One region of the Shewanella sp. KJ2020 genome, then DNA from elsewhere that is predicted to be linked to it. Evidence: riboswitches for the same ligand, from Rfam matches in the RefSeq annotation. Region 1 holds a riboswitch; the other holds the start of a gene.
The links. A riboswitch is a leader RNA that binds a small molecule or an ion and turns the genes downstream of it on or off. The one in region 1 is predicted to bind thiamine pyrophosphate.

Region 1 (7,164 bases):
CCGGCGTTATCCACGGCGGCGTGATCACGACTTTAATGGATACCGCCTGTGGCAGTGCGGTGGTGAGTGCCATTTATCAAAAATATCAATCATTAGAGATCTCACCCACCTTAGATTTACGGGTGGATTATATGAAGCCAGCGCAGCCCCATAAGCCAGTGTATGGTTTTGCCGAGTGCTATAAACTGTCATCTAATATCGCTTTTACCCGGGCCATTGCCTATCAGGACAGTATTGATGACCCTATCGCCCATGCCGTGGGATCATTTATGCGTATTAGCCCTGAAATGGTCGGTGATGCCTTTCGGCAAGCATTGATGGGAGAAGCTGTGCCAGCACAGGGAGACACTGATGAGCTCAAATAAACACCTTGCTGGGACCGTGCCAATAAGCTCAAGCCCAGATACCAATGCCAATATTGCCAATACTACTGCTGAAAGTAAAACGCCCCTCGATGTGCAAAGTATTGTCAAACGGGCAACCGAGCTCAATGATTTTGGGCATTTACTCGAGCACGTTCCTTACGCCAAGTTTATCGGTATGCGGGTTGAGCGTTTTGGCGATGAATTAATTTTTAAACTGCCCGCCAAAGATGACAATATAGGTAACCCTGTTTTACCCGCCATTCACGGTGGCGTGATCGCAGGCTTTATGGAAATGTCGGCAATAGTGCAGTTAATGGTGTTTATGCAAACGGCAAAAGTGCCTAAAGTCGTCGACTTTTCTATCGATTATCTGCGCGCGGGTCTGCATAAGGACAGCTTTGCCGAATGCCGTATCACTCGTCAGGGGCGACGGGTTGCCAACGTTAATATCGATTGTTGGCAGACTAACCGTAAGCAATTGATTGCTACGGCAAGGGCACACTTTCTGATTGATTAATGAGGGAAACGAGATGAAACACATCTATACAGGATTGATACTGGCCGCAGCACTGACCCTTAGCGGCTGCGCCTCAGATACCGCCGGGATTTCCGTAAGTTCACAGGGCGAGACCCGTATCGACAGTAACAGTTTTGCCCGGGATATTGCCCTTGAAAGTGTCGATGCCCGCCGGGTAGGGGATTTAATTCAAGGCTCTGCGCTGATAGTCAGCAAGTCCTCTAGCGATATGCGCGTGCAATATAAATTCACTTGGTACGATGCCAGTGGTTTTACTATCGAAGATGAGGCCAGTAGTTGGAAATCGGTGAAACTCCACGGTAAACAACAGTTGCAAGTGTCTGCCGTTGCTCCCAATGCCCAAGCGGTGAAATTTGATGTGTATGTACGTGAAACCTATTCCTATTAAACTTGAGTTTGCTTCTGTGTAGCAGATTTCGGGTTTAGGTCGATTGGTATAGCGAATGGTTTGATATTAAACCCGTTGTAAAAAGGCTTGCTCCTTAAAAAGAGTAAGCCTTTTTATTGTTTTATATTCACTTTCGATATCTTAAGTTCATTCACATCTTATTCGATGTTGCCTTTTTGTTTTTTTACGATTGAAAGTTGCGATAATTTACCCATTTTTCAGCAAAAGGTTTACTGCAGGGTGAAATCCGGACTTTAGTCCTAAATATATTCAGTGATTGAGCACTACTATCAGCATATTACAACATGGGGATAGAAAGATGACTGCTCATATTAATGCTCAACCTACTGATTTTGCTGAAACTGTTATTATGCCGGGTGATCCACTGCGTGCTAAATATATTGCTGAAACCTATCTCACCGACGCAGTAGAAGTGACAAATGTTCGTAATATGCTGGGTTACACGGGCTTTTATCAAGGACAACGGATTTCCGTTATGGGCCATGGTATGGGGATTTCATCTATGGTGCTCTATGGCCATGAGCTGATTAATTATTTTGGCGTGAAACGCATTATTCGTATCGGCAGTTTAGGGGCAACCCAAAAGCATGTACAAATGCGAGATGTTATTTTAGCCCAAGCCGCAGGCACGGATTCACCCACTAATGCTAAGCGTAGTAGCGGTTACCAAATGGCGACTTCTGCGACTTTTTCTTTACTGCATAAAGCCTATACCAAAGCGAATGAGAAGGGCATTAGCGTGAAAGTTGGCAATATCTTTAGCGGGGATCTGTATTACGATCCAGATGAAGATATGATCCCCGCACTTGAACGTTTTGGGGTGTTAGGCATTGATATGGAAGTGGCGGGACTTTACGGTTTGTCACACCAACAAGGTATCGAATCATTAGCCATTTTAACGGTATCGGATCATTGTTTAACCGGTGAAGAAACAACGGCCGAAGAACGCCAACTTTCCTTTAATAATATGATCGAGCTCGCGTTAGAAACCGCCCTCAATTAGGGTTAAAGCCACCCTTTGAACCCTTAGCATTTCACTTATGGAATGACATAATGAAGAATAAAATTACTTTAACCGCTATCAGTTTTCTCGCTAATTTTATTATGGCGGGCTTTGCGACCCAATTTGGGATGTTGATTGAGCCCATAGCGGAGAAATTTGCCGCTAATGTTAACGACGTTGCCTCCATATTTTCATTACTTAATGGCGGTGCACTCGCGGGGACGATTGCGGCATTTTTCTTTATTGAAAAATTAGGCATCAAAAGAATAACCTTGATAAGTTACAGCTTAGTTGCTCTTTCTGCTTTGGCTTTACATTTAACCAGTTCCCTACAAGTTGTGATGATCGCCATGACCTTAATTGGTTTTTGTGGCGGTATTGGTCTGTGCATTGCGGGTACGATAGTGGTATCTGTGTGGCAAGAAAAATTACAAAGCACAATGTTAGTCGTGCAAGATGCAACGTTTAATATTGCAGGCGTTGTTTTTCCCTTGATAACGACTTATGCATTAACAAGTTCATTATCATGGAGTTATAGCTATTTAGCCGTAGGTTTAGTGGCCTTCTGTACCGTCATTATTACCTTGTTCACTCATTTCTCTATTTGTGAGCAGTCTTCTACAACAGAAGAGAAGCAACAATCTGAATGGAACCTTGGCATTATTAGTGGTGGTATTGGGTTATTTTTAGGAATGCTCGCGCTATACACTTTCTTAACTTGGGCTCCTTTATTTGTAAAACAGAAATTTGATATTCCGTTTGAAGAGGCCGGTAATATTATTACCCAGTATTGGTCTGCTGCGTTAATTGGTGCGTTAATTTCGACTGTGATTGTGACGCGTGTAAAAATCCACCATTTTTTAGTCGGCATTATTGCCTTAGCTATGGTGATCACCGCCGCGATTGTGAGCACAAATAACCTTAATTGGATAGCCTATTTAACCTATGGTTATGGTTTTGTGTGTGCCGCGCTTTATAATGCTTTTATTGCCTATGGCGTGTCTTTTGTAAAAAAAGCCAGTAGCAAAAATGTGTCATATATTCTTATTAGCGGCAGTGCAGGTGCGATGTTTAGCCCAGCGATCAGTTCTTTCTTTGAGCGTATTATCGGATTGCAAACCGTGATGTATGTTATTCCAGTGCTTTACGCAGCGATATTTATACTATTGATGGTTTCAAGCCGAATGAAACCTTCTATCGCACAACACTCGTTATCGGTAAATTAATTTACCTGTGAATAAACCCCACACTCACTATTTAATTAAGTCGAGTGTGGGTTATGCCGAAGGTGGTTATACGCCTGCTTCAACAAACTCCTTGAGTGCGTTGAGATCACAAATCCGAATGCCATCTTTTTTCCGCTCAATTAAGCCTCGCTCCTCAAGATTTTGTAGCGCCCGGCGGTAGACTCGGTCGGTCGTGCCAAATCGTTCAGCCTCTAAATAGCGTTTACTAAAGCCATCTACTGGCAAGTCATTTAAGTATTCATGGTAAATATCAAACGCCACGTTATAACTGATGGGGTAGAGCAGTCGCCGAGTAAAAATATCGACTGTGTCTTGGTAGTCAATGGCAATGGCACTGGCGAAAAATAGCGCGAGTTGAGGGTGTTGACCGAGGCAATGTTGCAGTTTTTCAGCGCTAATCAGCCTGATTTCTAAGGGTTCACTGGCAATAATGTCTAGTTGGCAGTGGTACTGAGTAAAGAACTCCATTTCGCCAAACAGTTGTGAATCACAATCAATAGTCCCTAATTGAAAACACCGACCATTTCTCGCGGTATGGCCGAGCGATACTCGACCTTGCTTCACTAATACCAGTGATGCCATCGCTTCCCCTTGCGTCATAAGGTGAGCGCCTTTTTTGAGCATTTTTATTTCGCTGACACAACTGAGTACAACCGCTTCAATAAGTGGATAGTCCTGCTCCCATCGCTGGCTATAACGTCCTTTCGATAAAGGTTTGAGCTGCATCGACTATGATCCTCTTACAGTGCTTGAAATCAGGGTTCGAAATGGCGACCTTCTATAGCATTATCATGCTAGGCGGTCAAATGGGTGAAAGGAATTAGACGATAACAAATAGGTATTCACTTTATGTTTAGTTCACTGTTAACCCCATGGAGTAATTTAAGGGAATATCAGATAAGTATGTCCTCTTTTTTATATTCGTCATGTATACTGGGGCCCGCCAAGGGGTGTTTGCAGCGAGTTTACTTTAATCAGTACTGCAGACTGAGATGTCATTCGACGAACCCTTAGAACCTGATCCGGCTAATACCGGCGTAGGAATGGGCCAATCAACAGCACACTTCTGAATCGCTTATTCGTTGCCGGATCTCAAACTAGATATTTGAGGTCCTATGTTTAACAGTAAAAATCCAGTATCCACTCAACCGTTAATGAGAGCGCCCTTGGCATTAGCCATTGCCACAGCGCTTAGCACATCCGCATTCGCCCAAACCGATGCTATCGATAAACCCGAACCTACCACTGAGATGGAAGTCATGGTGGTGACGGCGGATTTTCGCAGTGCCAGTTTAGAGAAAATGCCCTCAAGCGTTACGTTAATCGATGCCCAGCAAATTCAAGACGAAAGCGCCCAGCATTTCGAGGATGTGCTTAATTCCATTGCTAACGTTAACTGGTCTGGTGGGAGTTCTCGGCCTAAGTATTTTCAAATACGCGGCGTCGGCGAGCAGGAACAATACCAAGGCGCACCTAACTCCTCCGTGGGTTACATCATAGATGATATCGATTTATCTGGTATCGGCATGGTGTCGAGTATGTACGATCTTCAGCAAGTCGAACTGTTGCGTGGTCCACAGGGGACTCGCTATGGCGCCAATGCCTTAGCGGGGTTAATTTACCTAAAGAGTAACGACCCCACCGATGTATTTGAACACGGCGCCGAAGTCTCCCTCGGGGACGATGATTTACGTACCTTTAGTGGTTATAGCTCTGGCCCATTAACGGATTCGGGCAAGCTGCTGTACCGAGTCTCTTTGCAGCAACATCAACAAAATGGTTACCGCGATAATCTGTACCTAGAGCGTGATGACACGAATGGTCGCGATGAATTTACCGGCCGTGCTAAGCTGCGTTGGTACGCGACGGACGATCTGCAATTGGATTTAACCCTGCTGCACGCCGATTTTGATAATGGCTATGATGTGTGGAGTCTAACCAATAATCCTAAACAAACCCTCTCGGATGAGCCCGGTGTCGATAGCCAACGCACCACAGGTGCAGGCTTTAAAGCGACCTATTCTGGCGCAGAGCACTTTGAGCTAACGTCGTTAACTTCCTTTGCTAATACCGATCACCATTACAGTTACGATGGTGATTGGGCCAATCCAGAGTATTGGGCCTCCAAACAATGTGAAGATGAAGGCAGCGTTGCCCCCTGTCAGTACGATTATTTTTGGGACAAAACCGGCCAGCGCAAGACCCTATCCCAAGAGTTTCGTTTAAGTTCGACTGAGCAAGGCCGTATTTTTGCAGAGAGTACAGACTGGCTCATTGGCGTGTATGCCATGAATTTGAAAGAAGATAACCAATTGTATTCCGAGTATAACGCTTGGCCAGATGAGGTTTTAGACTCAGAGTATGAGGCGACCAATTATGCACTTTTTGGTCAGCTCGATACGGATCTGGGCTCGGATTACGCTTTGTCCGTGGGCTTGCGTGTAGAGCAGCGCAATAGCCATTACTCGGATACCAATCAGGATAACTTTGATCCGAGCGAAACCATGTGGGGGGGCCATATTGCGCTGAGTAAAATGCTAAGCGACTCCCACAATGCGTACGTTAGGGTGGCCCGTGGCTATAAGGCGGGTGGTTTTAACATGACCTTGCCCGTCGAGCTCAACGATAAGAAAGAGTTTGATACCGAGACTTTATATAACTACGAAATTGGCCTGAAATCCCGTTGGCTAGAAGGGCTTATCGATACGAATCTCGCGCTGTTTTATATGGATAGGCAAGATCAACAGGTGGCGGCCTCCCAGCAAGACCCAGATAAACCGCAGCGCTTTATCCTCTACACCGAAAATGCCGGTAGCTCGAATAATTATGGGGCGGAACTGGATGCGACTTGGTATGCCACCGACAATCTGCAGCTTTACTCCAGCCTAGGTTGGTTAGAAACCGCCTACGGTGACTATCAGTATCAGGATAAATACGGCACAGAGGTGGATCTCACCGGCCGAGACTTAGCCCATTCGCCCCATTTTACCTACAGCCTTGGCGGAACTTTCCGGGGGAACTCGGGTTGGTTTGCTAACCTTAACCTCAACGGTAAGAGTGAATTCTATTACTCTGACAGCAATGACTCCCGCTCTGAACCCTACACTATCGTGAATGCCCGCGTGGGTTATGAGGCCAATGCGTGGTCCGCTTACCTCTGGGGCCGTAACTTATTCGACGAGCAATACGGTGTGCGTGGCTTCTATTTTGGTAACGAACCCGATAATGGCTGGGCGGAAAAGCAATATATCCGCTACGGCGATCCCCGCCAACTCGGCGTGACGGTTAACGTCAAGTTTATGTAATCACTAGAATAACTTACGCTGTGGTGCTATAGGCGCCACAGCGTCAATGTTGAATAATAATGTTGAGCAATTTAAGGAATCAAAATGAAACTGACCGCAGAAATTAGCATGTACCCCTTTAATGAAAATTACCTCGATCCGATCAAATGGTTTATTGGCCGAATGGACAGTTATGCCAATATTGAGCGCGTCACCAATGCCATGGCCACCCAAGTGTGCGGCGAATATCAAGATGTGATGGCCATGCTCGCGATTGAGATGCAAGCCGCCCATGAAAAGTGGGGCAAGGCGGTGTTT
Region 2 (7,164 bases), on a different contig from region 1:
GATTTTAGCCGCGGCTAAGGTTTCAATCGCATCGGGCATCAGATACTTAGGATCGGGGTGGATTTCGAGCTTAATCCAATGAGTTCCCAGCATTTCACGGGCAAGTTCAGCGGCAAACACCGCTTCCTTGGAGTTTCTCGCCCCCGAAGTGTTAGGCAATAGCCGTACACCCGCTTGGCGTAACGGTGTGAGTAAATCATCAAGCCCCATTTTAAAATCAATTCTTTTCATCGCAACTGTCACTAACTGCGATTTTGAAGCCGTTATCGCCTCAAGCATCACTTGGCTATTGCTGAATTTTCCCGTTCCGGTAAATAACCGTGATTCAAATTCCACATCGGCAATCTTTAACATACTAGCCTCCCGCCACTGCAGAAAAAAGTTCTAATTTATCTTCATGTTGGCAGAGAATAGATTGCCAACGATTACGCGGAACCACCTCTGCATTGAGCACGATAGCCACTGAATCGAGGGCGATATCTTGCGCAAGAACCACAGCCGCGAGCGACGTCGGTTCTGATAACGACTGCGGGATATTATTTATGTGAATTAAAATCATATCAAACCTCAAAACAATGCATCTTAGTTGATGGAGTAATCTCTTTTGAACCACATACATCACAGTGGGGATCCCGCGTTAATACCGCCGCTGTCCATGCAAGGGATTGCGCATCGAAGCGCCAAAAACGCCCCAACAAGGCACTTTTAGATTCATCACAATCGCTATCCGCACTCAGCAAGAGTTGCATGGCGACTAAGGATTGCATTGACGCCATCACGCCCACGCTGGGCCCTAGTACGCCTTGGGTACTGCAGCTCTGCGACACTCTCGTCTGCGCGGGGAAAATACAGTGATAACAACCACCGGAGGGAAACTGCATTTGATCGACCGCGAACAATTGGCCGCTAAATGCTGCGATTGATGCGCTGACTAAAGGTAAAGCCGCTTCGATACAGCTGCGATTGATGGCTTGGCGAGTCGCAAAGTTATCGGTGCAGTCAAGCACTAGCACTTTTTTACCCTGTTGTTTCGCCTCTAGAATATCAGCCAAGTGATGAGCAGCAGTTTCTGTATTAAATGCTGTTTCATGGGCAGTCACAGTGCACTGCGGCGCTAAGTCATTAAGCTTTTGCTTGGCAACTCGCGCCTTATTGAGCCCGATATCGCCATCGCTGAATAACAATTGTCTTGGCAGATTCGATACTTCAACCTTATCCATGTCGATTAAGGTCAAGCAACCAATACCTGCGCGAGCCAGATACTGCGCCGCCAATTGGCCTAAGCCGCCAAGCCCTACAATAACAACGCTGGCATCGGCCAGTTGCAATTGCCCTGCCTCACCCACTTCTAGCAGTAAGACTTGCCGGGAATAACGCATAAAATCGGCATCGCTAAGTGTTTTGCCACTGACCGTCTCGCCATTATAAAGCGGCTTATTTGTGCTCATATTTGGCATGCACTTAGCCCCCCAATATGGCTCCCAAGCTTGACTCAGCGCTGCAAACGCCGCGACTGGATCCTGAGCCTCGGTTATTGCCCGCACCACAGCAATATTGGCCACACCAGTGGCTTTCACCTTTGCCAGATTATCTAAATCGATGCCGCCAATGGCGACCAAGGGATAATGGTCTTGGAGCAGTGCGACATAGCGTTTAAGTTTTGCAAGCCCTTGGGGGGCCGAAGGCATTTGCTTCGTCGTGGTTGGGAATATATGCCCAAGCGCTATGTAGGATGGCGAACATTGATGGGCCAATAACAGCTCGAAATAGCTGTGGCTGGATATACCAAGCGCGAGTCCCGCCGCTTTAATGGCGGCTAAGTCAGCTACAGCGAGATCTTCTTGGCCTAAGTGCACCCCAAAAGCATGGTATTTTATCGCTAACTGCCAGTGATCATTGATAAAAAGCTGCGCATTAAAATGCTTGCCTAAGGCTATGGCCGTTTGAATTTGTGCTTCTAATTCGGAGCCAATTAACTCAGGTTCGCCTGACTCACATCTACTTTGCATAGATTTACCTAAATCAGATTCGGCTGGCGCTGCAGTAGTTAATTGGCTGATGTCGGTTTTTATCCGTAACTGCAGGGTTTTAACGCCCGCAGCTAACAAACTCTCCAGCATGGTTAAGTCACTCACCACGGGATACACACCAAGATTGATATCGAGCACTTTAAAACCGTGGGATAAAATATTTTGAGGTGGCGTCGAGGCTATTCTTACCTGAACCCTTGCCTGATCTTTTACAGATAAAACTGTTGCAGCTAAATCACTGCCAGCATTCAGGTGTTGATTAAAGTTATGATCGATAAAATTGCCATCGCACTGATTTATCTTGGCATAGCAGGACAAGTCATTAGGCCAACCCGTGCGGGCCAACGGCCCAGGACCTTGTCCTAAGCCAAGCGCCGCGCTTAAGCCTTGACTCACATAGGCTTTAGCGACAACCACAGCATCTTGCAAGACAAAGCCTTGCGCTAACACAGCGGTAATGGCCGATGATAAAGTGCAGCCGCTACCATGGTTATGACGGGTATTTACCCGCTGGCTTGCTAACCAGAAGCGCCCATTTTGATGCAGATCAGAGCTCGCGCGTACTCGATGGCAAACCAGATAATCCTCGGCAAGCTCACGATCCCAGCCATTACTCTTGTAAGCGGTATCAAGAGCGTTAGCGTTAGTTTGAGCATGAGTATCATCAAGAATGTCAGTGCTGCCAAAGCTCACATCGCCCCCTTTAGCGAGCACACTGCAATCAAGACTCTGGGATAAAACCAGTGCCGCGGCTGCGAACTGTGCTTTAGTCGAAACATCACTGTGAGTTAACCGCCCAAGTTCGAGCACATTGGGTGTGATAAGGTCGATTAAGCCTTTGAAAGGCTTAAAATCTAAGGCTGATTTGGCCACACTTTTTATATCCTGACAGTTATCTACTAACGCATCGCCACAACTGGCGACCATCACAGGATCGACAATCACGGGCACGGTTGGATAGTGGCTTTTAAAACTAGCCAGCCAATCTGCCAGCAATGTCACTTGAGATTGATCCGCCAGTAAGCCGATTTTAATCGCTTTGGGCGGCAAGTCTGACAGTAAAGTTGTCAGCTGGGCCATTAACATCGCCGCCGATACGGGCTCGACTAAAGTGACCGCCACTGAGCTTTGCGCCGTCACTGTGGTGATCGCGCTGCAACCGTGACACCCTAAATCTTGAATTGTTGCTAAGTCCGCCTGAATACCGGCACCGCCGCCACTGTCTGAACCGGCTATGGTCCAAACAAACGCGGGGAGCTCGGTATTCATGGGCGTATTATCCCCATGAATACCTAGCATAATTAGGCTTCCTCAGCTTCGGCAACAAGCTTGTCTTTTACCTGCTTGTCTTTCACGTGATAAAGCTCGGCGCCGGAGGCGGTAAATTCTGCCGATTTTAGCGCCATTGCTGCTTCCAACTCCTGCGGCGTTTTAATCGCAACTTGCATCGCTTGAGCAGCCTCTTCAACTGGTTCTGGCTTTGACTCTGCCTTCGTTTGTGCTGCTTCTAAACCTGCGGCATAGGCGCGCACATCTTGAGTGATTTTCATCGAGCAGAATTTAGGGCCGCACATAGAACAAAAATGCGCGACTTTGGCCGATTCCTGCGGTAAGGACTCATCGTGATAAGCCCGCGCGGTGTCAGGATCGAGTCCTAAGTTATATTGATCTTCCCAGCGGAATTCAAAACGCGCCTTTGCCAACGCATTATCACGAATTTGCGCACTCGGATGACCTTTTGCCACATCTGCAGCATGGGCGGCAATCTTATAAGCAATCAAACCTTGCTTAACATCTTGTTTATTCGGTAATCCTAAGTGTTCTTTTGGCGTGACATAACACAACATGGCGCAGCCGTACCAAGCGATCATGGCCGCGCCTATGCCGGAGGTGAAATGATCATACCCAGGTGCGATATCGGTGATTTGTGGGCCAAGGGTGTAAAACGGCGCTTCATCGCAGTGAGCTAACTGCTTGTCCATATTCTCTTTAATGAGCTGCATCGGGATATGTCCCGGCCCTTCGATAATGGTTTGTACGTCGTATTCCCAGGCAATTTTGACTAGCTCGCCTAAGGTTTCAAGCTCGGCAAACTGCGCCTCATCATTGGCGTCGGCAATCGAGCCTGGACGCATACCATCACCTAAAGACAGGGATACATCGTAGGCGACGCAAAGCTCGCAGATCTCACGGAAATGGCTGTAGAGGAAATTTTCTTTGTGATGACTCAGGCACCATTTGGCCATGATAGAACCACCGCGGGAAACGATCCCAGTAACGCGTTTAGCCGTCATCGGCACATAACGCAGCAGCACACCAGCATGAATAGTAAAGTAATCAACCCCTTGCTCAGCTTGTTCAATCAAGGTATCGCGGAACACTTCCCAGGTTAAATCCTCAGCTACGCCGTTCACTTTCTCCAGCGCTTGATAAATCGGCACTGTGCCTATGGGCACTGGTGAGTTACGGATGATCCACTCGCGGGTTTCGTGGATATAACGACCCGTGGATAAATCCATTACCGTATCTGCGCCCCAACGGGTTGACCAGACAAGCTTTTCCACTTCTTCCTCGATGGAAGACGTGACCGCAGAATTACCGATATTGGCGTTCACTTTCACCAGAAAATTACGCCCGATGATCATAGGTTCGGCTTCGGGATGGTTTATATTCAGCGGAATAATCGCGCGGCCACGGGCGACTTCAGCGCGGACAAATTCGGCGGTAATCGGTTCGCCAACTAAGGCACCAAAGGCTTCGCCCTTAGCTTTACGAGTGAGGATTTCATCCTGTACCTGCGCAAGTGCCATATTCTCTCGGATCGCTACATATTCCATTTCTGGAGTGATAATCCCTTGACGGGCATAGTGTAATTGGCTGACGCGTTTACCCTGCAGCGCTCTGCGTGGGCGGACAATGGAATTTGAACCCGCTTCAAAACGCAGATGGTCTAAACCATCATCGGCGAGTCTTTGTTGGGTAAAATCTGAGGTAGCGCAGGGCAATTGCTCCGTGTCGTTGCGGGCTAGGATCCAGTTTTGTCTTAATTTACTAAGACCTAGACGCACATTGATGTCGGCCTCAGGATCGGAATAAGGTCCAGCGCAATCATACACACGAATTGGCGGATTTTTTTCCATGATAGGCGCCTCAGCTGTACCGCCGATAAGGGTATCAGTCTGCAGAATTTGCCGCATGCCAACGCGAATATCGGCACGAGAACCTTCGAGGTAAATCTTTTGCGAATTAGGATGTTGCAGTGGCGCTAACGTATCGATAAAGGCTTGGGCCTGGGCGCGGGTTTCGCGGCGACTCGGCGCTTTGCTGGCCGCGTTGGCCGATGTGTATTGTTGATTCGAACTGGACATAAGCAATCTCACTTTAAAAAAATAGAGTTGCTTGTCTGGAGACTTGAGTTGTTGATAGCTGAGTCAATCGCACCTAAATGCCGAAAAGGCACACTTAGGTTTCATTGCTCAATAACGATTAAATCAGCCTGAATCATTTGTGAGTTGTTCACTATGACCCACGATTTAATGGGTGTTATTACGCTTGTTTCCTTCGCAGGTTTTAACCTGATCAGGTTCAACGGATCCCGAATAAACGGTCTCAGCCAAGAGGCACTCCGACAAGATGAGTGCGCAGTATAGACAGAAGCGGCAGCAACAAACAAGGGAAATAACAATTAAAAATTGCTAAGTAAAATCAAAATAAAAAGACACCTAACTATATGTTTTTAATGAATTAAAATATTAAAAACTCAAATAACCCGAAATTGGCATGAAAATAGATCATAAAAGAAAGTCGCTATTTATGGGGGTTGAGCATCATTTTATTTAATCGAGATTGAATGGCATCATCAATCGCTTGATTGATTTTTTTACCACTGCAGTCAAATGGAAAGCCTAAATTTTCGGCGTATGGATTCACTTGAGTGCCAACTTGTACCACGCGATAACAAGTGTCCCCTTTACGCACAATACGATTCGGATCGAGCGCCAAATCAAAGCTTGTTGGCCCGCTAAAATCATCGGCGTTTGGTACAAACAACACTTCCATCTCAGGGCTTATTTCACTCATATTCGATTTACGGGTAAATTTATCGGCCTGTTCAATCACAAGATCATCGAGCGCTTGTTCACGTTGACGTTCAAAATATTGCTGGGTGAATAGTCCAACACTCGCGCTTGGCGCTTCAAATCCCTTGGCACTTATTCCGCCTTCGCTGGACGCTAGTGTTTGCGACTGCGTCGGCTGAGTTGACGCCTTTGTCGTACTAACAGATTTAACTGCTGTTTTATCTGTATTAGGAGCCTGTAAAGCCTCGGGTTTAGTGCTTGTTACCGGTTTAGGCTCTGGTTTAAGCTCTGCTTGAGACACTGTCTTAGGTGTTGATTTAGATTGCATAACCACTGACTCAACTATTTTACCCTGCGACGCATTGTCTGGCTGAATAGTCGCAGCCTGTGTGGGCGCTTTTGTTGAGGGCGTCTCTCTATCGTCAAGCTTTGGCTGTGTTGATGGCGCATGAATAAAGTAAGCCTTGAGTGTGCTCACCTTAGGAGCCCGCACAGCTAGGGATAAACCTAATTCACCCTGTTGGCTACGCCATAAAAAAACCATGAGGTATAATAATAAACCATGGGCGAATATCACCCCCATTAATAGTTTGAAATTCGAAAGGTTTAATCGATATCCCCAGCCAAGACTCTGTTTTCCCTGACATACAATCCCTCCATTATCTTGCTTATCCATAAAATCGAGTGGCAAGTTCGTATCGAACGACACTCCTGATACGTTTTGGGAGAAGCATTTAATGGGCATGAATCCCTCCGCAGCGGGAATATTATCGGCTTTGGATCCCTTGGTATGACTAAGTGCTAAATCAGGTTGAAAAGGCAACATCCATCCCCTAGAACTGAACTAATCCATTTATCTCTAACGCAAATTAGAGAAAATGACTCAAACAAAGTTCCAAGGGTCTCACTTTAATTGACGTAAGCTTTCCTTTAAATGACGTAGATTTTTGCTTTAATTGCAATGAGTAACAAGTTACGGTGATAATACTTTGATATTGATAAACAGCCATTAAACGGGTGTTTTTAACTTTACCCATCTAAATGCAAAAACAAAT

Region 2: it holds a riboswitch for thiamine pyrophosphate, as region 1 does, so the genes downstream of both, thiC (phosphomethylpyrimidine synthase ThiC) here and MJO46_RS00560 (TonB-dependent receptor) in region 1, are expected to answer to the same signal.

Annotation. Positions count from the first base shown of each region.
Region 1 is NZ_JAKUKD010000002.1:51,403-58,566, forward strand. Features, by position in the region: gene MJO46_RS00530 (PaaI family thioesterase) at 1-365, shown strand, start outside; gene MJO46_RS00535 (PaaI family thioesterase) at 352-882, shown strand; gene MJO46_RS00540 (YcfL family protein) at 896-1,291, shown strand; gene deoD (purine-nucleoside phosphorylase) at 1,611-2,315, shown strand; gene tsgA (MFS transporter TsgA) at 2,366-3,541, shown strand; gene MJO46_RS00555 (Crp/Fnr family transcriptional regulator) at 3,608-4,288, opposite strand; TPP riboswitch at 4,499-4,623, shown strand; gene MJO46_RS00560 (TonB-dependent receptor) at 4,678-6,867, shown strand; gene MJO46_RS00565 (hypothetical protein) at 6,952-7,164, shown strand, end outside.
Region 2 is NZ_JAKUKD010000004.1:85,344-92,507, forward strand. Features, by position in the region: gene MJO46_RS02495 (thiazole synthase) at 1-354, opposite strand, end outside; gene thiS (sulfur carrier protein ThiS) at 356-559, opposite strand; gene MJO46_RS02505 (bifunctional hydroxymethylpyrimidine kinase/phosphomethylpyrimidine kinase) at 561-3,329, opposite strand; gene thiC (phosphomethylpyrimidine synthase ThiC) at 3,332-5,398, opposite strand; TPP riboswitch at 5,570-5,668, opposite strand; gene MJO46_RS02515 (hypothetical protein) at 5,838-6,854, opposite strand.